3 regions of the Roseateles aquae genome follow, and region 3 is predicted to be linked to each of the others. Evidence: predicted binding sites of a transcription regulator. Region 3 holds the regulator's gene; each other region holds the start of a gene.
What was found. The regulator FNR, encoded in region 3, switches genes on or off when oxygen is low (the NO sensors DNR and NnrR bind a similar motif). The targets are predictions, from matches to a motif close to TTGATNNNNATCAA.
Positions count from the first base shown of each region.

Region 1: RQP53_RS21835 (universal stress protein) is a predicted target of FNR. The motif match lies at 2,327-2,340, and genes of this name have one in related genera.
Region 2: RQP53_RS01960 (putative zinc-binding protein) is a predicted target of FNR. The motif match lies at 5,386-5,399, and genes of this name have one in related genera.

Region 1 covers NZ_JAVXZY010000011.1:197,035-207,014, forward strand. Annotated here, with positions in the region: gene RQP53_RS21825 (LysR family transcriptional regulator ArgP) at 103-1,083, shown strand; gene RQP53_RS21830 (hypothetical protein) at 1,556-1,780, shown strand; gene RQP53_RS21835 (universal stress protein) at 1,831-2,253, opposite strand; gene RQP53_RS21840 (metallophosphoesterase) at 2,385-3,155, opposite strand; gene RQP53_RS21845 (UPF0149 family protein) at 3,382-4,143, opposite strand; gene RQP53_RS21850 (LysR family transcriptional regulator) at 4,193-5,134, opposite strand; gene RQP53_RS21855 (hypothetical protein) at 5,248-5,487, shown strand; gene RQP53_RS21860 (DUF6289 family protein) at 5,663-5,881, shown strand; gene RQP53_RS21865 (phosphoenolpyruvate carboxykinase (GTP)) at 5,976-7,844, opposite strand; gene RQP53_RS21870 (hypothetical protein) at 8,322-8,852, shown strand; gene RQP53_RS21875 (hypothetical protein) at 8,970-9,215, opposite strand; gene RQP53_RS21880 (sugar MFS transporter) at 9,307-9,980, opposite strand, start outside.
Region 2 covers NZ_JAVXZY010000001.1:439,708-449,687, reverse strand. Annotated here, with positions in the region: gene RQP53_RS01980 (TonB-dependent receptor domain-containing protein) at 1-849, opposite strand, end outside; gene RQP53_RS01975 (c-type cytochrome) at 2,110-2,424, opposite strand; gene RQP53_RS01970 (cytochrome D1 domain-containing protein) at 2,556-4,280, opposite strand; gene RQP53_RS01965 (SirB2 family protein) at 4,414-4,827, shown strand; gene RQP53_RS01960 (putative zinc-binding protein) at 4,924-5,349, opposite strand; gene RQP53_RS01955 (DUF2249 domain-containing protein) at 5,506-5,787, shown strand; gene RQP53_RS01950 (NnrS family protein) at 5,845-7,032, shown strand; gene RQP53_RS01945 (RrF2 family transcriptional regulator) at 7,043-7,498, shown strand; gene ccoG (cytochrome c oxidase accessory protein CcoG) at 7,504-8,931, shown strand; gene RQP53_RS01935 (NnrS family protein) at 8,941-9,980, shown strand, end outside; gene RQP53_RS01930 (FAD:protein FMN transferase) at 9,963-9,980, opposite strand, start outside.
Region 3 covers NZ_JAVXZY010000002.1:580,238-590,217, reverse strand. Annotated here, with positions in the region: gene ccoO (cytochrome-c oxidase, cbb3-type subunit II) at 1-407, shown strand, start outside; gene RQP53_RS07830 (cbb3-type cytochrome oxidase subunit 3) at 420-596, shown strand; gene ccoP (cytochrome-c oxidase, cbb3-type subunit III) at 593-1,507, shown strand; gene ccoG (cytochrome c oxidase accessory protein CcoG) at 1,541-2,992, shown strand; gene RQP53_RS07815 (hypothetical protein) at 3,002-3,262, shown strand; gene RQP53_RS07810 (hypothetical protein) at 3,262-3,564, shown strand; gene fnr (fumarate/nitrate reduction transcriptional regulator Fnr) at 3,645-4,379, opposite strand; gene hemN (oxygen-independent coproporphyrinogen III oxidase) at 4,568-5,977, shown strand; gene RQP53_RS07795 (urease accessory protein UreH domain-containing protein) at 6,025-6,768, shown strand; gene icd (NADP-dependent isocitrate dehydrogenase) at 6,893-8,146, shown strand; gene RQP53_RS07785 (cold-shock protein) at 8,259-8,513, opposite strand; gene clpS (ATP-dependent Clp protease adapter ClpS) at 8,748-9,113, shown strand; gene clpA (ATP-dependent Clp protease ATP-binding subunit ClpA) at 9,110-9,980, shown strand, end outside.

The DNA of each region.
Region 1 (9,980 bases), on a different contig from region 3:
AGGGCCGGCGCTTGATGCAGCTCAGCGAGCGCCGGATTGTCGGCAGGCTCGGTGGAAATCAGAAGCCGCATTCATATCTCTCGCAGTACATTAGCCATACTTATGAAAGACCTGGACTCCGCCGGACTCGATTGCCTGGCCGCCTTGGCCGATGAGCGCAGCTTTGAACGCGCAGCGCAGCGGCTCAGCGTGACGCAAAGCGCGGTCTCGCAGCGGCTGCGCAGCCTGGAGGCGCAGGTGGGGCAGCTGCTGGTGGTGCGCTCGCGCCCGCTGCGCCTGACCGAGCCGGGCAAGGTGCTGCTGCGCTTTGCCCGCCAGCTGCAGGCACTGCGCAGCGACGTGGCTCGCGAACTGGGCGCGCGCGCCTTGCCCAATGAGCGCATTGCCATTGCCGTCAACGCCGACAGTTTGGCGACCTGGGTCTTGCCGGCCTTGGATGAGCTGGTGCGCCGCGGCGTTGGGCTGGAATTGGTCGTCGACGATCAGGACTTCACCCACGACTGGCTGCGTCAGGGCGAGGTGCTGGGCTGCGTCAGCACGGTGCGCCAGGCGCTGCGCGGCTGCGAGCTGCGGCCGCTGGGCGTGATGCGCTATATCGCCGTGGCCAGCCCGGAGTTTCTGGCGCGCGAATTGCCCGATGGCCTGAGCGCCGCCAACTTTGCGCAGACGCCGTTTCTGGTCTTCAACCGCAAGGACGACAGCCAGGTGCAGTGGGTTGCCAAGGCCTTCGGCCTGCGTTCACCGCGGCTCAATGAACGCTATGTCCCCTCGAGCGAAGGCCTGGTAAGGGCGGCCTGCATGGGCTGGGGGATCGGGGTGGTGCCGGAATTGCAGGTACGCGCCCTGCTGGCCGGCGGTGAATTGACGGCCTTGCGGCCGGAGATCAGCGTTGATGTGGCGCTCTACTGGCATCAGTGGAAGTTGATGACCGAGGCACTGGCCACGCCCGGCCGCGTGGCGCTGCTGGATCAGATTGGTGAGGCTTTGGCGCGCGGTGCGCGAGCTGCCTTGCAGCTTGAGCCTGAGTTCAGCGAACGACCGAAGAAGCGGCCGGAGCGGCAGGCAGGAGCGGTTGAGCGTTGACGTCCGTCTGCACCGGCGCCACGGCGACGATGGCGTCGCGATGAAGCTGCGTCGGCAGCGCTGCGGCAAGACTGAGGGCGCTGATGACGACCACGCCGACAACGCCGGCGGCAATGGATTGAACTGTGAAAAGTGTCATTTCTAGATGCAGTAGGCAGGGCCTTGACGCCCTGCAAGGCTTCGCAGCATAGCGAGTAACCCTTACAGCAGCCATCCATCAAAGGTAGGAGATGCAAGCAGTCTTGACCGGCCACGGGGAAACGGCTACTGCTGCACACCTTGCTCACAGACTCTTACCAGCCGTGAGATTTTCCCAACTGCGGCGAAGTCACCGCCCATTTTGGGGATTCATTTACGCCGAGCCCGATGCAGACTAGCACCAGCGATGCGCGAGAAGCCGCCAAGCCCTCAAGCCCTGGCCCTCGACGCGCTCGCCCACCGTCCCAGCGTCTCTGGACAAGTGAGGTCTGCCATGCGATTTGCCCCATCACTGCGCTTTTTCCGCCGTAGCAGCGCCACGGGTAACGCACAGGACCCGGCCGATATGGGCACTGCCTTCGGCATGGAAGCGAGCCTGGAGAACGAGGACAGTTTTTTCCGTGTCCATTCGGGGCCGGGCGAACTGGAGTCTGAACAGAGTCGCCCGGCCGCCAAGCCTGGCGAGTCGCCGCTGGCCTGGATGTCGCGACGAAACTAAGCCCCGGCTCGGCGGGACACCACTGCAGTGGCCCGGCCGGCCAGTGTTGTTCAGCGCACCACCAGCAGCGGCGTGCTGCAATGGGCCATGACCTTGGTGACCACCGAGCCCATCACCAGATTGCCCAGCGTGCCGTGGCCATGCGAGCCCATCACCAGCAGGTCGTATTTGCCCTTGTTGGCGGCGCTGGCGATCACATCGGCGGGCGGGCCCACCTTGCTGACGAAATCGGCGTGCAGCTTCTGCTTGGCGAAGAAGTTGCGCAAGGTCTTGAACACCTTGTCGGCCTCGTCCTGGTAGTAGGCCTTGACCGTGTCCTTGTCGAGCACGCCGGCAGCCCGCGGCGGCAGCGCCGCGACCGCATGAACCACGGTGTACTGGTGGGCCGGCCCCAGCCATTCATCATGTGCGGCCAGATAGGCCAGCATGCGCTTGGTATAGGAACTGCCATCAACGGCGACCAGGATCTTCATCTGCGCTCCTCAACAAGGTGCCGCAATCGGCGGCACGGCAGACACGAGTCTGGCACGATGGCATCTGCTTGTCTTGACCCATCTCAAGCAGGGGCGTCACGGCACAGTGTGATAGAAGCGCCCGCACCCGCTCAGATATCGAGGCAGAACTGCGGCCGGTAGCCATCGGCCTCACCCTTGCGCCCGTGGCCGCGGGCATTGCAGATCACCCGGGTGCTGCCGCCGGGATGGGTGAACGCATAGTCGTGCCGGCAATGCAGGTGGCCGTGAATCCAGACATCGGTCAGAGGCAGCAAGGCCTCGTCGTTATTGCAGAAGCTGGCGGTGCCGGGCTGGCGGCCATAGCGCGGATCGGCGCTGCGGATGCTCGGAGCGAAATGGGTGATGACGACGGTGGCATCAACGCTTGCCGGCTTCTGGCTCAAAGCTTGAGCCAGCCAGTCGCGGCTGACCAGCGACAGCTCGCGCACCGCGGCCGCGTCGAAGGGCTGCCCCTGCCAGCTTGAGCCCATCACCCGCTGGAAATAGCCCGCCGCACGCATCGCTCGCTCGCGCTCACGTTCGCCGAACAGATCGAAGTCACTCCAGCGCGTGCTGCCCAACAACCGAATCTGACGCCCCTGGCGGTCGCTCAGCAGCAACTCGGCATCGTCCAGCATGATGAAGCCGAGCGAATCGGACAGCTGCTGCAGTTCGGCCCGCGCTGTCGTGATCTCGCGCCGGTCGTACTCATGGTTGCCCGGCACAAAGACGACCGGCACCGGCCAATTCCGAAACAGCTCCAGGCCACGCCAGGAGCTGTCCACGTCACCGGCCAAGACCAGCAACTCGGCATCCGCCGCCACTTCCGGCACAAAGGTCTCGGTCTCCAGATGCAGATCGGAGAGCAACTGGATTTTCATGTCAGCAAATCGACAGTACCAAACGATTGAAGGTCACGCCTTATCAAGAGGCAAAACGCCTGAAACGATGCTTAGCAGCCATCGTCGCCAAGACTCAACCGATGCGATTGCCAGCCAACACCAGCAGCGCACCGCGCTTTGATCCAACAGAGCCCGGGGGTCCGGCTCCGCCGGCCCGCGGGGCTCGCCCCCTTGAGGGGGCGCGCGCAGCGCGTAGAGGGTGGGCCTAATTCCCGCCGTGGCACTGCTTGTACTTGCGCCCGGAACCGCAGGGGCAGGGATCGTTGCGGCCGACCTTGGGGCCCTCACGACGCACGGCTTCAACGCGGTAGCGATGCTGCTCGGTCAGATCGCAGAGGTCGGCCACGGTCACGACCAGTTCCTCGATCGCATCGTCCAGATCCTTCAGCGGATGCTCGCGGTCCAGCGTCGCAACGATTTCCTTCTCTTCCGGCGTCTCGGCCGGCAGGTGGCGGTACAGGCGGGCCAGCGCGGCCATCACCGCGTCGTCATCCATCTCGCCCAGCTCCGGGAAGCACAGCGCCGCGTGCTGGAAGCCGGCCACCCAGGGCATTAGCGTGCGCGCAATCGGCGTCATCGCGTCGTAAGTGGCCTGAGCCTCGGCCTGGTCGGGGTCTTGCGCCGTGGTCGGGTCGGTCTGCACCTCTTCGTCCAGATCGAGCACGACGGGGTCGAACCAGCCGTCTTCGACCAGCGCGCGGTTCAAGGCCGTGTAACGGCGCTCGACCAACTCGCGAACACGCGCCAGCCAGGCAGCGTCAACGTTCTCGGGCAGCACGCCGCCGTCGTAGTCAAAGATGTTGGGCAGCCACTCATCGATCTCGATCAGGCGCGGTTGCACCAGCACGCCACAGAGATAGCCATCCAGCATGGAGGCATCCAGGGCTTGCAGCGGCGCCGGCGTGGTGGCCAGCAATTCGTCGAGTTCTGCGAACTCGGCATCGGTCAGGTCGGCGGGTTTGCTCATGGCGCGATTGTCGCCGGGTTTGCCCGGATACGGTCACGGCCTCAGCCGTTCAGGCCGGCACGGCGGCCGACTGGACCGCCGCCTTCAACCGTTCGCGCATCCAGCGCTGGGCGCTGCGGTCTTCGTTGCGCAGATGCCAGAGCATGTCCACATGGACCGGCGACACTGCCAACGGCAGCGGCTGCTCTAGTAGCTCCTGCTTGTAGCCGGTGGCCTCAACAAAGGAGGCCGGCAGCACCGTCAGCAGATCGGACTGAGCGACGATGCGCCCGGCGGTGAAGAACTGGTTGACCGTCAGCACGATGCGGCGGCTGCGCTGGATGGCCGCCAGCGCCTCGTCGACAAAGCCATGCGGCCGGCCGGAAAAGCTGACCAGCAGATGGTGGGCGGCGCAGTAGTCGTCCAGGCTCAGCGGCTTGGCGGCCAGCGGGTGACCACGGCGCATCACGCAGACGTACTCGCTGTCATAAAGCCGGTGCTGGCGTATCGCCGCCATCTGCCCCAGGCTTTGCAACTGCGCCACTGCATTGGGGAAGTAGCCCAGGGCGAAGTCGGCCTCGCCCTGCTCCAGCAAGGCGCGTGGGTCGCGGGTCGTCAGGGGCAGCACATGGACGCGGGCTCGGGCGCCCGAGGCTTCCAGATCGGCCACCAGCGGCGGCAGCACCAGCGCGGCAGTGGCATCGGCCATGGCAATCTGGAAGGTCGAGTCCTGCGCACAAGGATCGAAGGCCGATGGATCGATCAACTCGCGCAGCCGCTCCAAGGTCTGCCGCACCTCAGGCCACAGGCCTTCGGCGCGCGAGCTGGGCTTCATGCCAAAGGCCTGGCGCACGAACAGCTCCTCGCCCATCGCCTCGCGCAGCCGCTTCAGCGCATGGCTGACAGCCGGCTGCGTCATCGCCAGGCGTTCGGCGGCCCGGGTCAGATTGCGCTCGGCCATCACGGCGTCAAAGACGCGCAACAGGTTGAGGTCGAAGTTCTGGAATGACATATGCGCAGAATTTATACCTTCAATTCGAACAATTCATTTGAAACATGTCTAGGGTAAACCCGATAATTCGCCGCATCGGTTCCACGAGGACCACCACACACAGGATTTGAGCCATGAGCGTCGCTACCCACACCTTCGGTCTGCCGCTGCACCGTACCGTGCATCACGGCGCTTCCTTCTCCGCCATCGGTGCCCGCCTCTGGCTGCGCGTGATCGCCTCGGTCAAGGCCCGCCTGGCCGCCGCTGCTGAAGCTCGTGCCGAACGCGAGCTGCTGGCCATGGCCGCGCACTACGAAGACAGCATGCCGAGCTTCGCGGCCGAGCTGCGCGCCGCGCACGCCCGCAAGAACTGAGTTGCCGCGGCGGAAGCGCCGCCCTAGGCGATGAACCTGCCCGCGATCTACGCCGGCAGGTTTTTCTTTTGCAAGCTGTGATTCATGACAGCGTGATTTCCCTAGCACGCACAGCTAACAATGCACTTACGCTCCGCAAACTGCCGATTGGGCAGCTTCAACCGTGGAGACATCGATGAAGCGACAGTGGATTGCTTTGTGCCTGGCATTGGCCGCCGTGGCCGGTCTGAGCGCAGCCTGGGCTCGACCCAATTACGGGTTCAAGATGGAGTTCCTCGACAACCAAGGCCAGGTCGTTGGCGGCCTTTCTCGCAATTGCCTGGGTCAGACGGTGTACAGCTGGGGCACCGTGACCAACAATCGTCGACTCACTGAACAGTGGGATTGCGAGTGAGTGCCTGAACAGCGTTCACTTGATGCAGAAAGCCCGCTCGATGAGCGGGCTTTTTCAATGGCGGACGTCGGCGCCAGGGGGGCGCCGCAACGGCTTACTCCGCAGCCAGACGCTGCTCGATCTTGGCCTTGGTCGCCGGCAGTTCGGCGGGCAGGTGGTAGGCCAGTTGGGTGAAGAGCTCGTCGTGCAACTTCAGTTCGGCGGTCCAGTCGGCCTTGTCGATGCGGGTGGCGACTTCGAACTGCTCCTTGCTGAAGGCCAGGCCGTCCCAGTTGATGTCTTCATAGCGCGGGGTCACGCCGAAGACATGCTCTTCGCCAGACTGGCTGCCGGTCACGCGGTCCAGCATCCACTTCAGCACGCGCATGTTCTCGCCATAGCCGGGCCAGACGAACTTGCCGTCGGCGCCCTTGCGGAACCAGTTGACGCAGTAGATCTTGGGCAGCGTGGCGCCCGTAGCCTCAAGCTTCTTGCCCAGATCCAGCCAATGCTGGAAGTAGTCGGCCATGTTGTAGCCCATGAAGGGCAGCATGGCGAAGGGGTCGCGGCGCACCACGCCCTGCTGGCCGGCAGCCGCAGCGGTGGTTTCCGAACCCATCGTCGCGGCCATGTAAACGCCTTCGACCCAGTCGCGCGCCTCGGTCACCAGCGGCACCGTCGTCGAGCGGCGGCCACCGAAGATGAAGCCGTCAATCGGCACGCCGGCGGGGTTGTTCCAGTCCGGGTCCAGCGCCGGGTTGTTGGTCGCGGCGACGGTGAAGCGGGCATTCGGGTGCGCGGCCTTGGCGCCGGTTTCCTTGGCGATCTCGGGCGTCCAGTCCTTGCCTTGCCAGTCGATCAGATGCGCCGGCGGGGTGTCGGTCATCGATTCCCACCAGACATCGCCATCGTCGGTCAGCGCGACGTTGGTAAAGATGACGTCCTTGTTCAGGCTGGCCATGCAGTTGAAGTTGGTCAGCGTGTTGGTGCCCGGCGCGACACCAAAGTAGCCGGCTTCCGGGTTGATGGCGTACAGGCGGCCATCGGCACCGGGCTTGATCCAGGCGATGTCGTCACCAACGGTCGTCACCTTCCAGCCGTCAAAGGCCTTGGGCGGGATCAGCATCGAGAAGTTGGTCTTGCCGCAGGCGCTGGGGAAGGCGGCGGCAAAGTGGTACTTCCTGCCCTCGGGCGAGGTCAGGCCCAGGATCAGCATGTGCTCGGCCAGCCAGCCCTGGTCGCGGCCCATCGTGGAGGCGATGCGCAGCGCGAAGCACTTCTTGCCCAGCAGCGCATTACCGCCGTAGCCCGAACCGTAGGACCAGATCTCGCGGGTTTCGGGGTAGTGGACGATGTACTTGGTCTTGTTGCAAGGCCACTTGACGTCGGCCTGGCCGGCTTCCAGCGGCGCGCCGACGGTGTGCACGCAGGGCACGAAGGCGCCGTTATCGCCCAGCACGTCCAGCACGGCACGGCCCATGCGGGTCATGATGCGCATGTTCACGGCCACATAGGGGCTGTCGGACAGTTCCACGCCGATGTGAGCGATCGGCGAGCCGATCGGGCCCATGCTGAAGGGCACGACATACAGCGTGCGGCCCTTCATCGCGCCCTTGAACAGCGCCTTGTCGCTGGTCTGCAGCAGTTCGCGCATCTCGGCCGGGGCCATCCAGTTGTTGGTCGGGCCGGCGTCTTCCTTGTTCTGCGAGCAGATATAGGTGCGGTCTTCCACGCGGGCGACGTCGCTCGGATCGCTGCAGGCCAGGAAGCTGTTCGGGCGCTTGGCGGGGTTGAGTTTCTTGAAGGTACCGGCCTCGACCAGCTGCTGGCACAGGCGGTCGTACTCGTCCTGGCTGCCGTCGCACCAGTAGACGTCCTTGGCCTGCGTCAGCGCAGCGATCTCCGCCACCCAGGCGATCAGACGCTGGTGCTTCACATAGGCCGGCACGTTCAGGCGCAGCCCTTCCATCACGGGTTGGTTCATGGCAAGTCCCATTCAATTTAAAAGCAGAATTGGGTCAAGCTCGGAGAGCGGGCGTACTGCAGAAGGAACCGCAGAACCTCGCGGGCCGGGCCTGGCCCAATGCCGCTCACAAGGCCAGGCGCGGATGCGCGCACAGCTGCTGACAGGCACTTGCCGAGCCTGTGGGTACAGCCCGGCGGGTTCACCGAAACGCGTTTGGCGCCGGTGGGTCGTTGATTGTCACCCCAATGTAACCATGCCGTAACTCCCGCATTCGGGCTGGTTATGCATTTCCGGAATAGCCTCATGCCGAGCGCAGGCGGTGCGCAGGTGCGATTGACGTTTCAGCGACTTTGTTCACGCTCACATGCCGCCGTCGAAAACCTCAGGTGCCTGAACTTTTCGCCTGCGAATGAACCCGGAGAAGGCACCAGCCCGCATCGCGACTGGCAGTGCAACGAGGCCACCCGGCGACGGTTCCACGCTAGTGCACCGCCGATGGGACGACGCCGCCGGGAGCCAGATGGTTCTGCAAGCAGGCCTCTTGCTGCGCTGCGCAAGACCGGTGTTCCCGACGGCGCCCGGGCGAAGCAGACATTCTTGGCTTCGTATGACATCGCACAGACTCGGAACGTCACCGCGCAGATTCTCTGTGGCGTCAGCGTGTCGCAAAGTTTGCAGCGTTCGGGTCGAACGTCTCGGCACGAATCGCGTGGCAAGACCAAACCGGCCCAGCTGCTTTGCGACGCGTTGACGATGTTCGTAGTTGGCGACCGCGTGGCTGCCGGCCGGCTCAAGCTTCCGGCGCATCCAGCCCTTGCAGTTGAAACGTCAAAGCTTCACAGCTTGAAGGAGAAGATCATGGATGTACTGCTTGTCTTGATTGTGCTGTTGCTGTTGTTTGGTGGCGGAGGTGGGCTGTATTGGGGCATGGGCATGGGTTGGGGCCTTGGCCCTGTAGGCTTGATCCTTGTGGCCTTTGTCGTTGCGCTCCTGCTCTTCGGCTATCGAGGGAGAGGGCGTGGCTGAAGACAATAGCCTGCACGAGGCCGTGATCATTTGCAGCCCCCATCCGGTGATCTCGAAGGGCTGGCCTGAGGCGCTCGCGTCCACGCAAAAAGGCTGGAACCGAATTGCCGGCAGGCCTCAGCCCTGACGCCTCATCTTCACCCCGGCTGTCGCCGCGCTGAGGCTGTCGGTGTCTTGTGCCGGCAGCGCCTGCCATTGCGCTTGCGCGGCGAGTTCGGCCGCGGTGGCGGGGTCGGCGGTGACGAGGTATTCATGGCTGCTGCGTTCGACGAAATAGGCCGTGCGGAAGCGCTGCAACAGGCCGCCGAGGGCTTGGCGGGCTTGGGTGCTGGGGCCGGTGTAGCTCAGAGTCAGCGTGGTCATCGTGGGTGCCTTTGTTGAAGCGCCTGGGGCTCTTGGCCCCAGGCTATGTGCTCAACGCGGGCACGCCGATGGCGTTGACTCAGGCCTCCACTCATTGCGCCGCGTACATCCGCGCGTACTTGACGCCGAAGTAGAGGATGAAGGCATAGCAGGCCGCAGGGAGCAGGAAGGAGGCCTGCACTCCCAGGCTGTCGGCCAGCGCGCCTTGCGCAAAGGGCACGACGGCGCCGCCGACGATGGCCATGCACAGGATGCCGGAGCCCTGGCCGGTATGCTTGCCCAGGCCGTGCAGCGCCATGCTGAAGATGGTCGGGAACATGATGGAGTTGCACAGGCCGACCGACAGGATCGCCCACATCGCGATGGGGCCCTTGCCCAGCATGGCCGTGAGCACCAAGGCGATCGCCAGCAGCGAGTTGAAGGCCAGCGCCTTGCCGGGGCTGACGGCGCGCATCACCAGAAAGCCAATGAAGCGCCCCACCATCGCACCGCCCCAGTAGATGCTGACATAGCGGGCCGCATCGGCATGAGCCAGGCCAGCGATCTGAGCCTCGCCGAGGAAGTTGACCAGGAAGCTGCCGATGCTCACCTCCGCGCCAACGTACAAAAAGATGCCGATGGCGCCCAGCACCAGATGGCGATGCGCCCAGGCCGACCCCTGGCCTTCGCCGGCCAGCGGCACGTCGTCGCCATCGGCAATCTGCGGCAGCTTGGCGGCCAGGAACAGCACGGCCAGCAGCGCCAGGGCGCCGGCCAGCGCCAGAT
Region 2 (9,980 bases), on a different contig from region 3:
CACGGTGTTCTGCGGGCACTTGCCATCCTTCAGGTAGTCGGGCGAGAAGGTGATGTTGTCGAAGCTGCCGCCAGGTTTGACCAGCGGCTTGGACAGATTCAGGGTCACCGAGACCGGCGCCGTGTTGGCCGCCGTCGCGGCCAAGCGATAGGGCTTGCCTTCATGGCTGAAGAACAGCACGCCGGACTTGGCGAAATCGCGATCTGCTGCGTTCAGCTCCTTCTGTTCCTCGTGGGCATAGGAGGCCAGGATGTTGAAGCCGTTCTTCTGCAGCTCACCAAAGCCTTTCGAGACCGAAAAGGCCGTGTTGGCGCCACCCGACTTCTGCGGTTGGTTGTGGCTGAAGTCCAGCGCCAAGGCGGTCTGGTCCTTGCGGAGGATGAAGTTGACGACGCCGGCGACGGCATCCGAACCATACAGCGCAGAGGCCCCGTCGGTCAGGACCTCGACGCGCTCGACGACGGACAGCGGAATGCTGGACAGGTTCACCGCGGCCCCCGAGTTGAACGGTGCCAGGCGGCGGCCGTTCAGCAGGACCAGCGTGTAGCCGGCGCCCATCGAGTGGATGGACGCGGTTTGCACGCCGCCGCCCGAGCCGTTGACTGACTCCGAGGCGGTGGTGAAGCCCTGCATCGACGGCAGGCTCTGGATCAGGTCTTCGACACTCTTGGCGCCGCTGCGGTCAATGTCGGCGCGCGTCAGCGTCTGCACGGGCAGGGCGCCCTGACTGGCAATGCGCTTGATCGAGGAGCCGGTCACTTCGACGCGCTCCAGCGCCTGTTGTTGGGCCAGCACCGGGCTGACGGCGCCCATCGCCGCAAGGGCGGCCAGGCAGATACGGGTTTTCATCATCATTTCTCTATGCCCTCCAAAGGGATTGCGGTTGCTTGCTGCATCGGAATACGGTGCCCGGGGTCAATGGCGCCAGGCGGCAGCCGGGCAGGGCGTTCGGCACGGCGTGTTGTTTGAACTCCCAGCCCTTTGCATGGCTGCGCGCCTTCTCAAAGCGTCTTGCCAAGCGGTTTGCTGGGCTGCTTCTTTGCCTTTGGGGCCAGCCTGCCATTGATCGATGATCAAATATGTCATAAATATATTGTGATAAACATAGTACAAACCAGCGGCCGACGTGTTCGGCTGTGCGATCGATACGGCGGTAGCGACGGCCCGGCGTGCCGGGCCTGCATCACCTCTGCTTGTGTAGGCAAGGCGGCCGGGCAGTGCCAGCGCACTGGGGCGCCACGTGCCAGGGGCTGCCGTGCAGCCAAACTGCGGCAGCGAGCAATGGTGGAGGCCACCTGACGGGCGGGGGCGCGTCGACCTGGGCGGGGCTTGCTGACGAGGCCGCCTGATGGCGCCGAGCCAGGCGCTGGCGCCGCACCTCACACCGCCGGCCATCGGGCTCAAGTGCAGTCAGCTTGCGCGGCAACAGGGCCCGCGGCGAGAAGTTCGGAGTCAGGGGCAGAGAGAACGGGCAGCGAGAAGGAGTAGGGGCAGAGACGAGGGCAGAGACGAGGGCAAAGGCCGACATCCGGGCGCCGAACCAGCCTGCCCGGCGTGCGCAGCGGTCACCGGCGCGGGATGGTTGTCGGGGGCAGGCGAGCGAACGCCGTGCAGCTGCCGCGCCAACCAGCCAGCACAGCCGCCGATGCGCTCAGCACCGGCATGGCCGAAGTCCTGGCCACGCGAAGTGCAAGCGCAAGCAAAAGGCCTGGCTGTGCTAGTGCGAGGGAGGCAGGAAAGCGCGTCACAGCGGTACAGCGGCCGCAGCGGGGTGACGCCATTTCTTCAGGCCGCTGAGGCACTGTGCTTGCACGTGCGTTGTGGTCTGGCGAGCAGCAGCGAACGCGAAACGAGCAAGAAGATCGCAAAAGTGAAGGCTCTTTTGGCGCTAGTCGTGGAGGCTCTCGAAACAGGCAAAGGCAACCACAGAGGCACTGAGTCACGGAGAAAGACTCATCGAACTCTGGACTTCGCTGTGAGTTCCTCTGTGTCTCCGTGCCTCTGTGGTTGCGTTTCGAGCGCCAGTGGCCGAGCACCAACAAGCGCGCATAGAACCAAAAAGACAGGCGCCATGGGCGCCTTTGTGCTGGTAAAGCGGCAAGGTCGCGATCAGCCGCCCTGCTTGAGAATCCAGGCCATACCGCTGTTCAATTCCGCGTCGCTGATCTTTTCCGGGCCATTGGCTGGCATTGGAATCGGACCATAGACACCCTTGCCACCGGCGCGCACCTTGGCCGCCAGCGCGGCCGTGACGTCCTGCCCCTTGTACTTGTTGGCCACGTCCTTGAACGAGGGCCCAACCAGCTTCTTGTCCTTGGCATGGCAGGCCATGCAGCCCGCCTTGCTGAGCGCGGCTTCGTCGGCCTGTGCGGCCGTGCCCAGCATCAAGCCGAGCCCCGTAATGAGAGTCAGTGCAATACGCATGGTTCCAATCTCCTTTTGTATTCATGGGCCGAGGGCGCAGCCCAGGCCCCTCCATCGAGGCCCGAGGATCCGGCTCTGCCGGTCCTGCGGGCCTGCCCCCTTGAGGGGGCGCGCGAAGCGCGTAGGGGGGATCAATAAATGTCGTGCTGGGTGTTGTAGACGTTGAACTTGCCGGTGGGCGTGATCAGGCGCGGGTCCTTGATCACCGTCTTCAGCTTCAGCGTCTTGTCGTCGACGACAACGATGGCGCTCTCCTTGTTCTTGGCCGACCAGACCGAGAACCAGACCTCGTCGCCGGCCTTGTTGTACTCGGGCTGCACCACGCGCTTGGCGCCGTCGTCCTTCAGGCCGGCCCATTCGGCGATCGGCAGCACCTTGTAGCCCTTGTCCAGCGCCTTGATGTCGAACACCGCCACCGACTGCGCAATTGCCGCATCCGGGTTCAGCGGCGTGTCCGAGTACAGGTGGGTGGACTTCGGGTGGGTCTTGATGAACAGCGCGCCGCCGCCCTGGCCCTTGATCTGCGCCACTTCCTTGAAGGCGTACTGCTTGTGCTTGACCGGGTCGGTGGCCACCAGCGAGATTGCTTCGTCGCCAAGGTGGCCGGTACTCCAGACCGGGCCGAACTTCGGGTGGATGAAGTTGGCGCCGCGTCCCGGGTGGGGGATCTTGCTGACCTCAACCAGCTGCACCAGCTTGTCTTCCTTGGCGTCAACCACGGCGATCTTGTTGCTCTGATTGGCGGCGACCATAAAGTAGCGCTTGGAGCTGTCCCAGCCGCCGTCATGCAGGAAGCGGGCGGTGCCGATCTCGGTCGTCTTCAGCGCGTTCAGGTCGGTGTAGTCGACCATCAGCGTCTTGCCGGTCTCCTTCACGTTGACGATGAACTCGGGCCGGAAGTGGCTGGCGACGATGGAGGCCACGCGCGGCTCGGGGTGGTATTCCTGCTTGTCGACGGTGTTGCCGCGGGTCGAGACGATCTTCAGCGGCTCCAGCGTGTCGCCCTTCATGATCACGTACTGCGGTGGCCAGTAGGAGCCGGCAATCACCAGCTTGTCCTCATAACCCTTGTACTTGCTGGCCTCGACCGACCGGGCCTCCAGGCCAACGCGGATCTCGGCCACGTTGTCGGGCTTTTCCATCCACAGATCGATCATATTGATCTTGGCATCGCGGCCGATCACGAACAGATAGCGACCCGAAGCCGAGGTGCGCGAAATGTGCACCGCATAGCCGGTCTTGACGATGTTGATGATCTGCTTGGTGTCGCCGTCGATCAGGGCCACCTCGCCGGTGTCGCGCAGCGTCGTCGAGAAGATGTTCTCGATGTTGTAGCTGTTCATCTTCTTGCTCGGGCGCTGCTCGGGCGGAATGATGACCTTCCAGGTGCCCTTCATATCGGCCATGCCGAACTCCGGCGGGGTGGGCGCCTCATGCTGGATGTAGCGCGCCATCAGGTCGACCTGCTGCTCGGTCATCTCGCCCGAGGTCTGCCAGTTGGGCATGCCGGCCGGCGAGCCGTAGGCGATGAAGACCTTCAGATAGTCGGTACCCTTGCCCAGCGTGATGTCGGGCGTCAGCGGCTTGCCGGTGGCGCCCTTGCGCAGCACCCCATGGCAGCCGGCGCAGCGCTCGAAATAGATCTTGCGTGCCACGTCGAACTCGGCCTGCGTCATCGGCGGGGCCTTGGGGTTGGTGCTTTGCACCATCGGTACATCGGCCAGCGGCGAGGGCGCGGCGTGGTACTTCACATCGCTGGGATCGGGATCCTTCTTGCTCTGGGCCTGGGCCGGCGCCAGGGCCAGTGCGGCAAGCGTCGCTGCAAGCATCAGCAGCGGGGTCGTGGGCAGCTTCATCATCAGGAACTCCTCTACGGTTGGATCAGGGGATGGCTGGCATCCTCGTCCTCGTCGCAGGCAAAGTCCTTGAACTGGTTTAAGTCTTGACGCCGCGCCGGTGTTGCGCGCAATTCAGCGATGATGCGCGGCCATGAGCATCCTGATCGAATCGCTGCAAGCCCACTATCCGCTGATCAAGAACGTGCACATCGGTCTGGTCAGTGCCAGCGGCGCGCTGTTTGCGCTGCGGGCGCTGGCGGTCCAGACTGGCGCCGCCTGGCCAATGCAGGCCTGGGCACGGCGGCTGAGCGTGGTGATAGACGTCGGCCTGCTGACCGCCGGTGCCAGCCTGTGGACGCTGCTGGGCTTGAACCCGCTGCGCGATGTGTGGCTGGGCACCAAGCTGGCCTTGCTGCTGCTCTATATCGTGCTGGGCTCAATCGCGATGAAGCGCGGGCGGACGCGGCCACAGCGTCTGCTCGGCCTGCTGGGCGCGCTGGCCGTGTTCGGCTTCATGGTGACGGTGGCGCGTGCCCACCACCCACTTGGGCTGCTGGCCGGCTGAGTGCGGCCCACAGCCCGTCGACGTTGAGCACCACGAGCTCGTGCTTGGCGATGGGCTACGGTGCAGCGCTCGCCGCTGGCGATGATCGGCGCGGCGTCAAGCGCCGTCGCCATTTGCTGGTCTGGCGGCCGCCATCTCGCCCTGCGCTCGCGCCAGCGCGGCCAGTGTGGTGAACAGCTTGTCGGCCTGCTCGACATCGAAGTCGGCGTGATAGTGCTTGCGAACACCCATCTCGTGCAGCCGGATATGGTGCGTCGGTCTCAGCCCTTGGCCGGCCAGGCAGGCCTTGCTGCAGGCCAGCGCACAGCCATCAAGGGCCAGCAGCGGCCGTCCTTGCGCCGCCGCCTCCCGCGCCTTGCGCACCAGGCTGGGCACACCACCGCCGACGCCGGCGATGCAGGACATCTCAGCCAGCCCGGCGCGATCCAGCCGCACGGCCAGGTGGTTGGCCAGCTGGGCTGCATCGGAGCAGCCCGAGCAGCTGTAGACCAAGGGGAGGGGGGCTTGGGCTGATTCACTCATGGAGCGCCATGCTGCGGTCTCAGGGCCTGGCTGGCTTTGAGCCTCGTCAATGTATGACGCTTAAAGCTGCATATTGGATATTGCTTTAAGGCGGGCATCGCTTCACAATAGCTGCATTCAATATGCAACTTTATAAACCAGCCCGCTGGAACGTTTATGCACACCGACGCCCCGACCCTTGCTGAAGTGATCGACCTGCGCCAGTTCGCACCCGAGCACATGCTGGCGCGCATCGCCAGCAGCTTCCAAAGCCTGCCCGTCGGCGGCTTTATCGACTTGCAGGGCGAAGCTGAACCGGCGACGCTGCGCGAGCAACTGGGCCAGCAGTGGCCCAAGCAGTTCGACTGGGAGAGCCTGCCGCCCGGCGCGGCGCCGTGGCGCGTGCGGCTGGCCCGCCGGCCGGCGGGCAAGAGCTGCTGCGGCTGCTGTGGCGGCTGATTGGGGCTGCTCGCCTGATGGCGAGCATCGTCTTCACTCAGATCTGAAAGGCCTGCCATGAGCAGTACCGTTTTCATGCGCATCGAGGAGCCGCGCGGCCGCGCGCCACGCCGGCTGGCTTTGTGGGACCTCGGATTTCGCCCCTTCTACCTGCTGGCGGCCTGGCTGGCCCTGTTGTCGGTGCCGCTGTGGGTGCTGCAGTTCAGCGGGCTGATCCGCACGGCCTGGCTGCCGAGCTCGATGTGGCATGCCCATGAGATGGTGTTCGGCTATACGCTGGCCGTGGTCATCGGCTTTCTGTTCACGGCCGGTCGCAACTGGTCAGGCCAGCCGACGCCGACCGGACGTCCGCTGATGGCGCTGGCGCTGCTCTGGGTGGCGGCGCGGCTGCTGGTGCTGAGCCCCTGGCTCTGGGCCTCGCTGCTGCTCAATCTGGCCGTACCCTGGCTGGCGGCTTGGGGCCTGTGGCGGGCGCTGCATGCGGCAGGCAACCGGCGCAACTATTTCTTCGTGGCCCTGCTGCTGATGATGGGCCTGGCCAGTGCCGCGGTCCATCTGCAACAGGCGGGTTGGCTGGAACTGCCCGGCCTGCGCGTGGGGCTGGATCTGCTGGTGTTCATGATTGCCGTGATGGCCGGCCGCGTCGTGCCGATGTTCTCCAACAACGGCGTGCCAGGCATGCAAGCCACGCGGCTACCATGGCTGGAGCGGGCCGCGCTGGGCACGGTGCTGCTCTTGCTGGCGCTTGATCTGTTTGCTGTGGAGGGCGCCGTGCTGGCCGCCGGTTTGCTGGTCACGGCGATCGCGCACGGCCTGCGCCTGGCGCTGTGGCAGCCGTGGAAGAGTCTGCCCAATCCGCTGGTCTGGGTGCTGCACCTGGCCTATGCCTGGCTGCCGGTGCATCTGCTGCTGCGCGCCGCGGCGGCGCTGGGCTGGATGGCACCGGGCCCCGCCGTGCATGCACTGACGCTGGGCGTGATCGGTCTGGTCACGCTGGGCATGATCACCCGCACCGCGCTTGGGCACACCGGTCGACCGCTGCGCGCCGGGCCTGTCGAGACGGCAGCCTATCTGTTCATGGCGCTGGCCGCCCTGCTGCGCGTGTTGCTGCCGCTGCTGCTGCCGGCCAGCCTGATGCTGGCGGTGCAGGCCTCGGCGCTGCTGTGGTCAGCGAGTTTTGCGCTCTACCTGTGGCGCTACACGCCGCTGCTGCTGCGGCCACGTGCCGATGGCCAGCCCGGGTGAGAATCAAGCCATGCGACTGACCACGATGACCGATTACGCGCTGCGCCTGCTGCTGTACCTGGGCCAGCATCAGGACCGGCTGTGCACCACGGCCGAGATCGCGCAGGCCTACCAGATCTCCGAGGCGCATCTGACCAAGATCACGCATCAGCTGGGGCAGCAGGGCTTCATCACCACGGTGCGCGGCAAGGGCGGCGGCATGCGCCTGGCCCGCGAGCCCGGCGCGCTCGGCCTGGGCGAGTTGGTGCGCGCCGTCGAACCGGACTTCCAACTGGTCGAGTGTCTGGGCGATGGCAATGCCTGCGCGCTGACCGGCGCCTGCCGCCTGACCGGCATCTTCAAGGCTGCGCGCGACGCCTTTCTCGCCGAACTCGATGGCCATACCCTGGCAGACCTCCTGAAACCCGCCACGGCCAAGCGCCTGGCCAGCATCAGCTTGCCCGGGCACGCCCCGGCGCGGCACTGAATCCCTTGTCCTCTGCGCACAAAGTCATCGCTATCGAGCCCGTCAAGACCTCGCTCTACGTCGCCGAGGCCAAGGTCTACCCACGCGCCGTCAGCGGCCGCTTCGCACGCTGGCGCTGGATCATGGTGGCGCTCACCCAGGCCTTCTTCTACGGCATGCCCTGGCTGCAGTGGCAGGGCCGCCAGGCGCTGCTGTTCGACATCGATGCCGGGCGCTTCTATGTGCTGGGCCTGGTGCTCTATCCGCAGGACTTCATCTACCTCGCCGCGCTGCTGGTGATCAGCGCGCTGGCGCTGTTCTTCTTCACCGCGCTGGCCGGCAGGCTGTGGTGCGGCTATGCCTGCCCGCAGACGGTCTACACCGAGATGTTCATGTGGCTGGAGCGCCATACCGAGGGCGACCGCCAGGCGCGCATGAAGTTGGATCGCGCGCCCTGGAGCGCCGAGAAGCTGCTGCGCAAGAGTGCCAAACATGGCAGCTGGGTCGCGCTGGCCCTGCTCACCGGCTTCAGCTTTGTCGGCTATTTCACGCCGATCCGCCAGCTCGCCGCTAGCCTGGCCATGCTGTCGCTGACGGGCTGGGAGAGCTTCTGGGTGTTGTTCTACGCCGGTGCCACCTATGGCAACGCCGGCTGGCTGCGCGAGCAGATGTGCAAGTACATCTGCCCCTATGCCCGCTTTCAGAGCGCGCTGATCGATGCCGACTCGCTGATCATCAGCTACGACCAGCAGCGCGGCGAACCGCGCGGCTCACGCGCCCGCCAGGCCGAGTTCGCCGCACAGGGCCAACCACCCGGCGACTGTGTCGACTGCACGCTGTGCGTGCAGGTCTGTCCGACCGGCATCGACATTCGCAAAGGCCTGCAAAACGAATGCATAGGCTGCGCGGCGTGCATCGATGTCTGCGATCAGGTGATGGACAAGATCGGTGCGCCGCGCGGGCTGATCCGCTACGCGACCGAGAACGGCATCAAGCAGCACTGGAGCGCGCGGCAGATGCTGGCCCGGGCGCTGCGGCCTCGCGTGCTGATCTACGGCACGGTGCTGCTGGCGCTGTGTATCGGCTTCGCCACCAGCCTGTGGCAGCGCAGCGAGGTGCAGTTTGATGTGCTCAAGGACCGCAACACCCTGGCCCGGCTGGTTGAGGGGGGCGAGGTCGAGAACGTCTACCGGCTGCAGCTGATGAACCGCAGCGAGCGACGGCTACAGCTTCAGATCGAGGTCGACGGCCTGGAAGGGCTGCATCGCGCCACCAGTACCGAGCTGCGCCTCGAGCCCGCGGCGATTCAGGCCCAGGTCATCCAGCTCCGGCTCGACGCCGCCGCGGCGACCCAGCTGACTCCGGGGGCGCACCCGATCCGCTTCCTCGTCCGCGAGGCCGGCAGCAGCACATTGCTGGCCGAGAGCCGGGCCAGCTTCTACCTGCCACGCTGAGCGGCTGCGATGGCCGGCGCAACGAGCTTGCTGGCGCCGCATCGGCCCTTCTTCCTGAGCGCCGCGTTCAGCTGGACGCTGCTGGGCGGTCTGTGGGCCTGGCGCCTGTTGCAGGGCCAGCCCTGGCCCGCTCATGGTCTGTGCTTCACGCTTGGCTTCATGCCGCTCTTCATTGCCGGCTTCGCGCTGGCCGCGCTGCCGCGCTGGCTGGCGCGCCCGCCACTGCGGCCGCGCGACTACCTGGTGCCCTGGGGCTTGCTGACCCTGGCGCTCGCGCTGATGCTGCTGGACAGCGGCGCCGGGCTGATTGCCATGCTGCTGGGCTGGAGCTGGCTCTGGCTGCGTCTGGCCGCCTGTCTGACCGGCAGTGAGCGGGCTCAGCGCCGCCATGCCCTGGGCGTGCTGGCCGGCATGGCGCTGCTCGGCGCCGCCATGGCGCTGGCGCTGGCGGGTGAGCCCACGCTGGCCACCCGGCTTGCGCTCTGGGGTGGGCTGGGGACTGTCTTCGCCTGTGCGCTGCAAAGGCTGACACCGTTTCTGCATGTCGGCGGGCGGCGCGATGCGCTCTGGCTGGGCGCGCTGCTGCTGGCCCTGCTGCTGCGGGCTGCGGCGCTGCAGGGGCCGGCTGTGGTGCTGGTCGAGCTGCTGGTGGCCGCCATGCTGCTGCGCAGTGCATTTGACCCGGCTGGCCGCGCGGCTCGACGAACCCCCTTCGTCGCCCAGCTGCTGCATGGTCTGCTTTGGCTGATCGCCAGCCTGCTGCTGGCCGCAGCCGGCTGGGAGCTGGCGGCGCTGCACGCCTACAGCCTCGGCTTTCTGTGCAGCACCGTGCTGTCCATGGTCAGCCGGGTCGCGGCGGTGCACGCGGGGCGGACGGTGGTGGTCGACCCGGCGCTGCGCGCCATGCATTGGCTGCTGCAGCTGGTCTGCCTTGTGCGCGTGCTCAGCGCCTGCTGGCCGGCAGCGCCTGCTGCGTGGCTGCCACTGGCCGCCTGCGGCTTTGCCGCGCTGGGCTTGGGTTGGCTGCTGCGCTATGGATCGATGATGTT
Region 3 (9,980 bases):
ACAACTGCCACTCGCAGATGATCCGCCCCTTCCGCGCCGAGACGCTGCGCTATGGGCACTACTCGGTGGCCGGCGAGTTTGTCTACGACCACCCCTTCCAATGGGGCTCCAAGCGTACGGGTCCGGATCTGCATCGCGTCGGTGGCAAGTACAGCGATGAATGGCATCGCATCCACCTGACCAATCCGCGCGATCTGGTGCCCGAGTCGAACATGCCGGCTTACCCCTGGCTGGCCACGGCGACGGTCAACCCGGCCGATATGGCGCCGAAGTTCCGCGCGTTGCGCACCGTCGGTGTGCCCTATACCGATGACGAGATCGCCAAGGCTGGCGATGAAGTCAAGGGCAAGACCGAGCTGGATGCCGTGATCGCTTATCTGCAGGTGCTGGGCACCGCGCTCAAGTAAAGGGAGATCGAGATGGATCTCAATGATCTGAGAGCGGGTTTCACGCTGCTGTCCCTGCTGATGTTTGTGGTGATCGCCGTCTGGGCGTATTCCAAGCGCAACAAGCAGGGTTTTGATGAGATGGCTGCCTTGCCCTTGATGGACGACGGTGGGGCCGCTGCTAACCCCTTCGCAAGGAGGTCGGAATGAGTGACTTTTTCTCCGGCGGTTGGTCGACCTTTGTGGCCGGCGCGACCATTCTCGGTCTGGTGCTGTGTATCGTGCTGCTGCTGATTGCCAGCCGTCGCAAGGTCATGGCCAATGACAACACCACCGGCCACGTCTGGGACGAAGACCTGCGTGAGTTGAACAACCCGCTGCCGCGCTGGTGGATGGGCCTGTTCGTGCTGACAGTCGTCTTTGCCGGCATCTACTTGGCGATGTACCCGGGCCTGGGCAGCAATGAAGGCAGCCTGAAGTGGAGCAGCGCCGGCCAGTACGAGGCCGAGCAGGCCAAGGCACGTGCCGCGCTGGAAGGCGTCTATGCCAAGTACAAGGCACAGACGGCCGAGCAGCTGGCCAAGGATCCGCAGGCCATGGGTATTGGTGAACGCTTGTTCGCCAACACCTGCGCCGGCTGCCATGGCTCCGACGCCAAGGGGTCCAAGGGCTTCCCCAACCTGACCGACAACGACTGGCTCTATGGTGGCGCTCATGAGACCATCATCGAGACTATCACCAAGGGCCGCAACGGCGTGATGCCGCCGATGGCTGCGGCGGTCGGTACGCCCGAGGATGTGCGCAACGTGGCGAACTATGTGCTGAGCCTGTCGGGCAGCCCGCATAACTCGATCGCTGCGCAGCTCGGCAAGCCCAAGTTCGCGGTCTGCGCGGCCTGCCACGGTGCGGATGGCAAGGGCAATCAGGCACTGGGCGCCCCGAACCTGACCGACAAGGTCTGGCTGCATGGCTGGGGCGAAGAGGCGGTGATCAATATGGTCAACAACGGCAAGAACAATGTCATGCCGGCCCACACGTCGCGCCTGAGCCCCGAGCAGATCCATGTGCTCGCGGCCTATGTCTGGAGCCTGTCGCAAGGCACAGCTGTCGCCGGCAAGTGATCGTACCAATCCCCTGAGTCAAGCCCTCCAGTCATGAGCAGCAGTAGCGACACCAGTTCCGAGATCAGGCCCGGCGACAACGCCGCGGTAGAAATGGTGTCGCTCTACCAGGCGCAGAAGAAGATCTATCCGCGCGCTGTCAGTGGCTGGTTTGCGACTTGGCGATGGGTGCTGGTCTGGGTCACGCAGCTCGTCTTCTACGGGCTGCCGTGGCTGCAATGGAATGACCGTCAGGCGGTGCTGTTCGATCTGGGCAGCCGCCGCTTTTTCATCTTCGGCCTGGTCCTGTATCCGCAGGACTTCATTTACCTCACCGCGCTGCTGCTGATCTCAGCCTACGCGCTCTTTTTGTTTACCGCAGTCGCTGGCCGACTGTGGTGTGGCTATGCCTGCCCGCAGACGGTCTATACCGAGATCTTCATGTGGGTGGAGCACAAGTTCGAAGGCGACCGCGCCGCGCGCATGAAGCTGGACGCCGGCCCCTGGACCTTCGAAAAACTCTGGCGCAAGACCGGCAAGCAGGCGACATGGATCGCCATTGGCTTGTGGACCGGCTTTACCTTTGTTGGCTACTTCACGCCGCTGCAGACGCTGGCCGCTGAAGTGCGCAGCCTCTCGCTGGGGCCCTGGGAGCTGTTCTGGGTGCTGTTCTACGGCTTTGCCACTTACGGCAACGCTGGCTATATGCGTGAGCAGGTCTGCAAATACATGTGTCCTTACGCGCGCTTTCAAAGCGCGATGTTTGACAAGGACACGCTGATCATCAGCTACGAAGCCGAGCGTGGCGAACCGCGCGGCTCACGCAGCAAGAAGGCCGATCCCAAGGCGCTGGGCCTGGGCGAGTGCATCGACTGCACCTTGTGCGTGCAGGTCTGCCCGACCGGCATCGACATTCGCAAGGGCCTGCAATACGAGTGCATAGGCTGCGCGGCCTGCATCGACGTTTGCGACGGCGTGATGGACAAGATGGGCTACCCGCGTGGCCTGATCCGCTACGACACACAGAACGGCATGGCCCAGCACCTCGGCCGAGGGCAGTTGCTGCGTCGGATGTTCCGGCCTCGCGTGCTGATCTACACCGGCATCCTGTTCCTGGTGTGTGTGGCCTTGCTGGTCAGCATTGCCACCCGGATGCCCTTCAAGGTTGATGTGGTCCGGGATCGCGCCTCACTGGCTCGGCTGGTCGATGATGGCTACATCGAGAATGTCTACCGGCTGCAGATCATGAACGCAACGGAAACGCCGCAGCGCTACACCGTGCAGGCCACTGGCCTGCCGGGTTTGAAGCTGACGCAGCCCGTCGAAGTCACCGTGGCAGCGGCCGAAGCACGCTGGTTGTCGCTGGCGCTGCGCGTGCCACCCGAGGCTGCTGCCCAGGCGGGCGCCGGCGCGCATGAGATCCATTTCGATATTCAGCGCGAAGCGCAGGCGGGTGATGCCGCCCGCGCGCTGCGCGAGAAATCAACTTTTGTGGTTCCCCGATAGGAGAGGCAGATGCCGACATCAACGCAAAGCGAGCAAGAGTACGGCCAGCGCAAGGCCTCCTGGTGGCGCGAGAAGATGATGTGGCTGGTTGTGGGTGGCCCGTCGGTGGTCGTCGTGGCCAGTTTCATCACGCTCGCGCTGGCGCTGAAATTCCCCGATCCGGTGATTGAAAAGAGCGACCGGCTTTCGGCTGACAGCGTCACCGAGCAGAGTGCGGCCATGCAGCCGGCAGTCAAGGCACGCAATCACGCGGCCACGGGCGGTCAGTGATGCTGGCCCCGACCTCCCAGCGCATTCCCGAACGTCCGGGCCTGGGACGTTGGGCCATGTATGTGCTGTGGCCAGCCTTTCTGATGGCCGGCGTGACCGAGGCGCTGGTGTTTGCCGTCATCGATCCCAGTGATCTGAGCTGGTTCGGTCAGCAGCCGATGGACTTGTCCCGGCAGGCCATCTACACGCTGAGCTTCCTGATTTTCTGGGCCCTGATCAGCCTGGCGGCCAGCCTGACGCTGGCGCTGGCCACCTTGCCCGAGCCGCCGGATGACGCCCATCCGCGAGGCTGGCCACGCTGAGCGCCATCATCTGATCAGCCCTAAAACGAAACCCGCCACAGGCGGGTTTCGTCTTTGTTCAGCCCGCAGGCTGTGGCCGATCAGCAGTGTGCGCTGTTGACCAGCTTTTGCAGGCCGGCCTGATCGATGATGCGGATCTGGCGCTGCTTGACCTCCAACAGCCCTTCGTCCTGGAACTTGGAGAAGGTGCGGCTGACCGTTTCCAGCTTCAGGCCCAGATAGCTGCCGATTTCTTCACGTGTCATGCGCAGCACCAGGGCCGAGGCCGAGAAACCGCGGGCCTGCAGGCGCTGAGTGAGGTTCAGCAAGAAGGCGGCCAGTCGTTCTTCGGCACGCATTGAGCCCAGCAGCAGCATCACGCCATGGTCGCGGACGATCTCACGGCTCATGATCTTGTGGAACTGGTGCTGCAGATCGGTGAACTCGCGCGACAGCTCTTCCAACTGACCGTAGGGAATCACACAGACCTGCGAGTCTTCCAGCGCGACGGCATCGCAGGAGTGGCGGTCATTGCTGATGCCGTCCAGACCCAGCAGTTCGCCCGCCATCTGAAAGCCGGTGACCTGATCGCGACCGTCTTCGGCCGAGATGCAGGTCTTGAAAAAGCCGGTGCGAACGGCGTAAAGCGATTGGAACGAGTCGCCGCTGCGGAACAGCGTATCGCCCCGGTTGACGTTGCGGCGGGTGGCCACCAGCTGATCCAGACGTTCGAGGTCGCCCGAGTTCAGTCCAACGGGCAGACACAACTCGCGCAAATTGCAGCTGGAGCAGGCGACCTTGAAGGGCTCGGATTTGATCGGCGGGATGGCATTCATGTGGCGCATTATGGGCTGGGCAGCGCTCTTTGCACCAATGCCGTTGCCGCTTTGCACATCGTTTGCCAGATGGGAATCGGAATTGAACATGACCATCCTCAAGAATTGGGGGCATTGTTTACCCGGGCTTGCCCAGCAAGCTTGACCTGGGTCAAACCCCGCGCGCGCAGGCTTGGCACCATGGCGACATGGAATCTCAAACCGCTGACAGCCTGCCGGGCATCACCGAGGAAGTCTTGCGTCGCTTCGACGTCTCTGGGCCGCGCTACACCTCTTATCCCACCGCCGATCGCTTTGTCGAGGCTTTCACCGCCGAGCAGTACCGCCAGGCCCTGGTGCAACGCGCCGAGGGCGGCATGGTGGGTGGCGGCACGCCACTGTCGGTCTATGTGCACATTCCATTCTGCGAATCGGTGTGCTACTACTGTGCCTGCAACAAGGTCATCACCAAGCATCACGACAAGGCCGCCGAGTATCTTGATGCTTTGGTCATGGAGATGGACCTGACGGTGGCGCAGCTGCAGCGCACGCAGACGGTGTCGCAGCTGCATCTGGGCGGCGGCTCGCCGACCTTCCTCAGCGATGCCGAGCTGACGCGGCTGATGCAGGACATTCGCGCCCGATTCAAGCTGGCGCCCGGCGCCGAGGTGTCGATCGAGGTGGATCCGCGCACCGTCACCGAGCAGCGCCTGCGTCATCTGCGCGAGCTGGGTTTCAACCGCTTGAGCTTTGGCGTGCAGGACTTCGATCCGGCGGTGCAAAAAGCCGTGCACCGTGTTCAGAGCTTCGAGAGCGTCGCCACCTTGATGGCGCAGTCGCGCGAGCTGGGCTTCGAGTCGACCAATGTCGACCTGATCTACGGCCTGCCGCAGCAAACCCCGGAATCGTTCGCCCGCACCATCGCCCAGGTGGCAGCGTTGAAGCCGGATCGTATTGCGCTCTATGGCTATGCCCATCTGCCGCAGCGCTTCAAGCCGCAGCGCCGCATCGACGCCGCATTGCTGCCGGTCGCGGGCGACAAGGTGCGCATGCTGTCTGGCGCCATCAGCGGTTTCCTTGGCCACGGCTACACCTATATCGGCATGGACCACTTCGCGCTGCCGACCGATTCGCTGTCGGTCGCCAAGCGCCAGGGGCGGCTGCATCGCAACTTCCAGGGCTACAGCACCCATGCGGATTGCGACCTGATCGGCCTGGGCGTCTCGGCCATTGGCCGTGTTGGCGCCACCTACAGCCAGAACGCCAAGGAGCTGCCGGAGTATTACGACACGCTGCGCCAGGGGCAATTACCCATCGTGCGCGGCCTGGCGCTGAGCCGTGACGATCTAGTGCGCCGGGCCATGATCATGGCGCTGATGTGCCAGGGGCGGGTGGAGTTCGAATCGATCGAGCTGGCCCATCTGATCAAGGTGCGCGACTACTTCAAGGCTGAGTTGGAGCAGCTCGCCTCGCTGGCCGAGACCGGTCTGGTCGTCGTCGAGCCGGAAGCCATTCAGGTGACGGCCATGGGCTGGTACTTTGTCCGTGCCGTGGCCATGGTGTTCGATCGCTATTTGCAGGCCGATCGCAACCGCGCACGCTTTTCGCGCATCATCTAGGCTCAGCCGCGGATCAGACGCGGCGGTTTCAAACGAGGCCCTGGCAAATGGATGCAGCCCTGGCCGGCTCGGCGCTCCTGATGGGCCTGGCCGGTTCTCCTCATTGCGTGGCGATGTGCGGCGCTGCCTGTGCGGCGCTCGGCGGCGGCGCGTCTGGCGCTCAGGGCTCCGGCCTGCTCATGCGGCCGGCGATGCTCAGCCTGCAGGCCGGTCGCTTGCTCAGTTATTCGCTGGGCGGCGCTGTTGCCGCTTCCAGCGTCAGCATGCTGGCCTATTGGGGGCAGGCGGCAGCCTGGTTGCGGCCTTTCTGGGTGATGCTGCATCTGGCGGCCCTGGGGCTGGGTCTCTTTCTGCTCCGGCGTGGCCGGCAGCCGCAGTGGTTGGATGGCTTGGGGCGAGGGCGCTCGCCTTCAGCAGCCAACACGGCCTCGGTGGCCATCGTGGGCCTGCGGGGTGGGCAGCGGGCGGTGTCAGCGCCTGCCCGGGCGGGCCTGGCCGGGCTGGCCTGGCTGGCCTGGCCTTGCGGCTTGCTGCAGTCGGCGCTGGTGGTTGCGGCCCTGGCGTCAGGGCCGGCGCAAGGCGCGGCGGTGATGGCCTGTTTTGCGCTGGGCTCAGCGCTGGGCCTGCTGGTGGGGCCTGCGGCGCTGTGGCGGCTGCTGAGGCTGGGCCAGCTTGACGAGGCGCGCGGCTATGCCTGGGCGGTACGGCTGGCCGGACTGGGGTTGCTGCTGAGCTCGGGCTGGGCGCTGGGCCACGGCATCTGGGCGCAGATCGCCGCCTTCTGCAGCTGATTGGAACGGCCGTCAATGCAGAGTTGTCCGGCTATCAGTTCCCTGCAAGCATCACTGGCTTAGAATCGTTTTTTTACGGCGGTACCCACCGCACCAACCTCGCGACTTGCGGAGACGACTACACATGTACCAACACATCAAGGTGCCCGAAGGCGGCCAGAAGATCACGGTCAACGCTGACTTCTCCCTGAATGTGCCCGACCAGCCCATCATTCCTTACATCGAAGGTGATGGCACGGGCTTTGACATCACCCCGGTGATGATCAAGGTGGTCGACGCCGCAGTGGCCAAGGCCTACGGCGGCAAGAAGAAGATCCACTGGATGGAGATCTATGCCGGCGAGAAGTCGACCAAGGTCTACGGCCCCGATGTGTGGCTGCCCGAAGAGACGCTGCAAGTCCTGAAGGACTATGTGGTGTCGATCAAGGGCCCGCTGACCACCCCGGTTGGAGGCGGCATCCGCTCGCTGAACGTGGCACTGCGTCAGGAGCTGGACCTCTACGTCTGCCTGCGCCCGGTTCGTTATTTCAAGGGTGTGCCTTCGCCGGTTAAGGAACCGCACAAGACGGACATGGTGATCTTCCGTGAGAACTCGGAAGACATCTACGCCGGCATCGAATTCGAAGCGCAGAGCGACAAGGCCAAGAAGCTGATCAAGTTCCTGCAGGACGAATTCGGCGTCAAGAAGATCCGCTTCCCGGAAACCTCGGGTATCGGCATCAAGCCGGTGTCCAAGGAAGGTACCGAGCGCCTGGTGCGCAAGGCCATCCAGTACGCCATCGACAATGACAAGCCCAGCGTGACCATCGTGCACAAGGGCAACATCATGAAGTTCACTGAAGGCGGTTTCCGTGACTGGGCCTATGGTCTGGCGCAAACCGAATTCGGTGCTGAACTGATCGACGGCGGCCCGTGGTGCAAGTTCAAGAATCCCAAGACGGGCAAGGACATCGTCATCAAGGATTCGATCGCTGACGCCTTCCTGCAGCAGATCCTGCTGCGTCCGGCCGAATACTCGGTGATCGCGACGCTGAACCTGAACGGCGACTACGTCTCCGACGCGCTGGCAGCTCAAGTCGGTGGCATCGGCATCGCCCCGGGTGCGAACCTGAGCGACTCCGTCGCCATGTTCGAAGCCACCCACGGTACCGCCCCCAAGTACGCAGGCAAGGACTATGTGAACCCCGGTTCCGAAATCCTGTCGGCCGAAATGATGCTGCGCCATATGGGCTGGATCGAAGCAGCTGACCTGATCATCTCCTCGATGGAAAAGTCCATCCTGTCGAAGAAGGTGACCTACGACTTCGCCCGCCTGCTTGATGGCGCGACACAAGTCTCCTGCTCCGGTTTCGGTCAGGTGATGATCGACCATATGTGATGACCCCGCGCCGGCCCTATGCCGGTGCCGAGGCAACGCAGAAAGCCCGCTCTGAGCGGGCTTTTGTCATTCAGGCACCGCTCGCGCGGCGCCGGCAGACGGTTGGGGCGCCTCAGGCGGCGACGCCGGCGCTCTGCATATCGGCCAGACTGTGCGCGGCGGCTTCCATCGGCGTGATGTTCTGAGCCAGCTGCCCCTTGGGCCCCTGGATCAGCTCAAAGCTGACTTTGCTGCCTTGCTTCAGGGTACGAAACCCTTCCATCTGGATTGCAGAAAAATGGGCAAAGACATCGTCTCCGCCCTGCTCGGGTTCGATAAAGCCAAAACCCTTGGCGTCATTGAACCACTTGACAGTTCCTTGTGGCATTTCCTTCTCCATCCCGGTGTCTAACGCACCGGGGCGGATTCTGAAATCAGTGTCACCCAGATGTCAATTGAGGAACTGCCCGGGGGTGTCGATCGGCATGCGCCGTCTCGGGCAGGCCTGTGCAGTGAAATAAGGCGCGCTTGCCGTCCATCTCAACTTGTGCCGTGTCGGGGTCTTGACGGAAGATGGCCTTGGCTCCATGTGAGGGCTTATGCCTGTCTATAGAATCGGCTCATGCCAGATCTTCCCAACCAGCCTCCCGTGCCGCCGGGTAGCGTGCCGGGCCTTGTTCCCGACCGCGACGGTGAGGGCACGACCACCCTGGAGCGCGTGCCGCAAAAGACCGAGCCTCCGCGTCTCTACCAGGTGTTGATGCTCAATGACGATTTCACGCCGATGGAGTTTGTCGTGATGGTGCTTCAGGAATATTTCCGCCATGACCTGGATACGGCCACCCAGATCATGCTGAAGATCCATCACGATGGTCGCGGTGTCTGTGGTGTGTTCACCAAGGACGTGGCAGCGACCAAGGTCGAATTGGTGCTGGCCGCCGCAAGGCGTGCCGGCCATCCTTTGCAGTGCATTATGGAGGCCGCATGATTGCGCAAGAGCTTGAAGTCAGCCTGCACATGGCGTTTGTCGAGGCGCGTCAGCAGCGCCACGAGTTCATCACCGTGGAGCATCTGCTGATGGCACTGCTGGACAACCCGTCCGCAGCCGAAGTCCTGCGGGCCTGTTCCGCCAATATCGATGATCTGCGCAAGAGTTTGGCGCAGTTCATCAAGGAAAACACGCCGACCGTGGGCGGCAGTGACGAGGTGGATACCCAGCCGACGCTGGGTTTCCAGCGCGTCATCCAGCGCGCCATCATGCATGTGCAGTCCACCGGCAGCGGCAAGAAGGAAGTCACCGGCGCCAATGTGCTGGTGGCCATTTTCGGCGAGAAGGATTCGCATGCGGTGTACTACCTGCACCAGCAGGGCGTGACCCGGCTTGACGTGGTGAACTACATCGCCCACGGCATCAAGAAGAGCGAGCCGCCCGAGCCGCCCAAAGGCAGCCCAGAAGGTCCTGGCAACGAGGCCGAGCGCGAAGAGGCTGATGTGGGCGGCGGCGGCAAGGGTTCGCCGCTGGAACAGTTCACGCAGAACCTGAACGTGCAGGCCAAAGAAGGCAAGATCGATCCGCTGATCGGTCGCGAGCACGAGGTTGAGCGCGTGGTGCAGATCCTCTGCCGTCGGCGCAAGAACAACCCGTTGCTGGTCGGCGAGGCCGGTGTCGGCAAGACGGCGATCGCCGAAGGCCTGGCCTGGCGCATCACCGAGGGCCAGGTGCCCGAGGTGCTGGCCGAGGCCGTGGTCTATGCACTGGACATGGGCGCCTTGCTGGCTGGCACCAAGTACCGCGGCGACTTCGAGCAGCGCCTGAAGGCCGTGCTCAAGCAGCTGAAGGATCAGCCCAACGCCA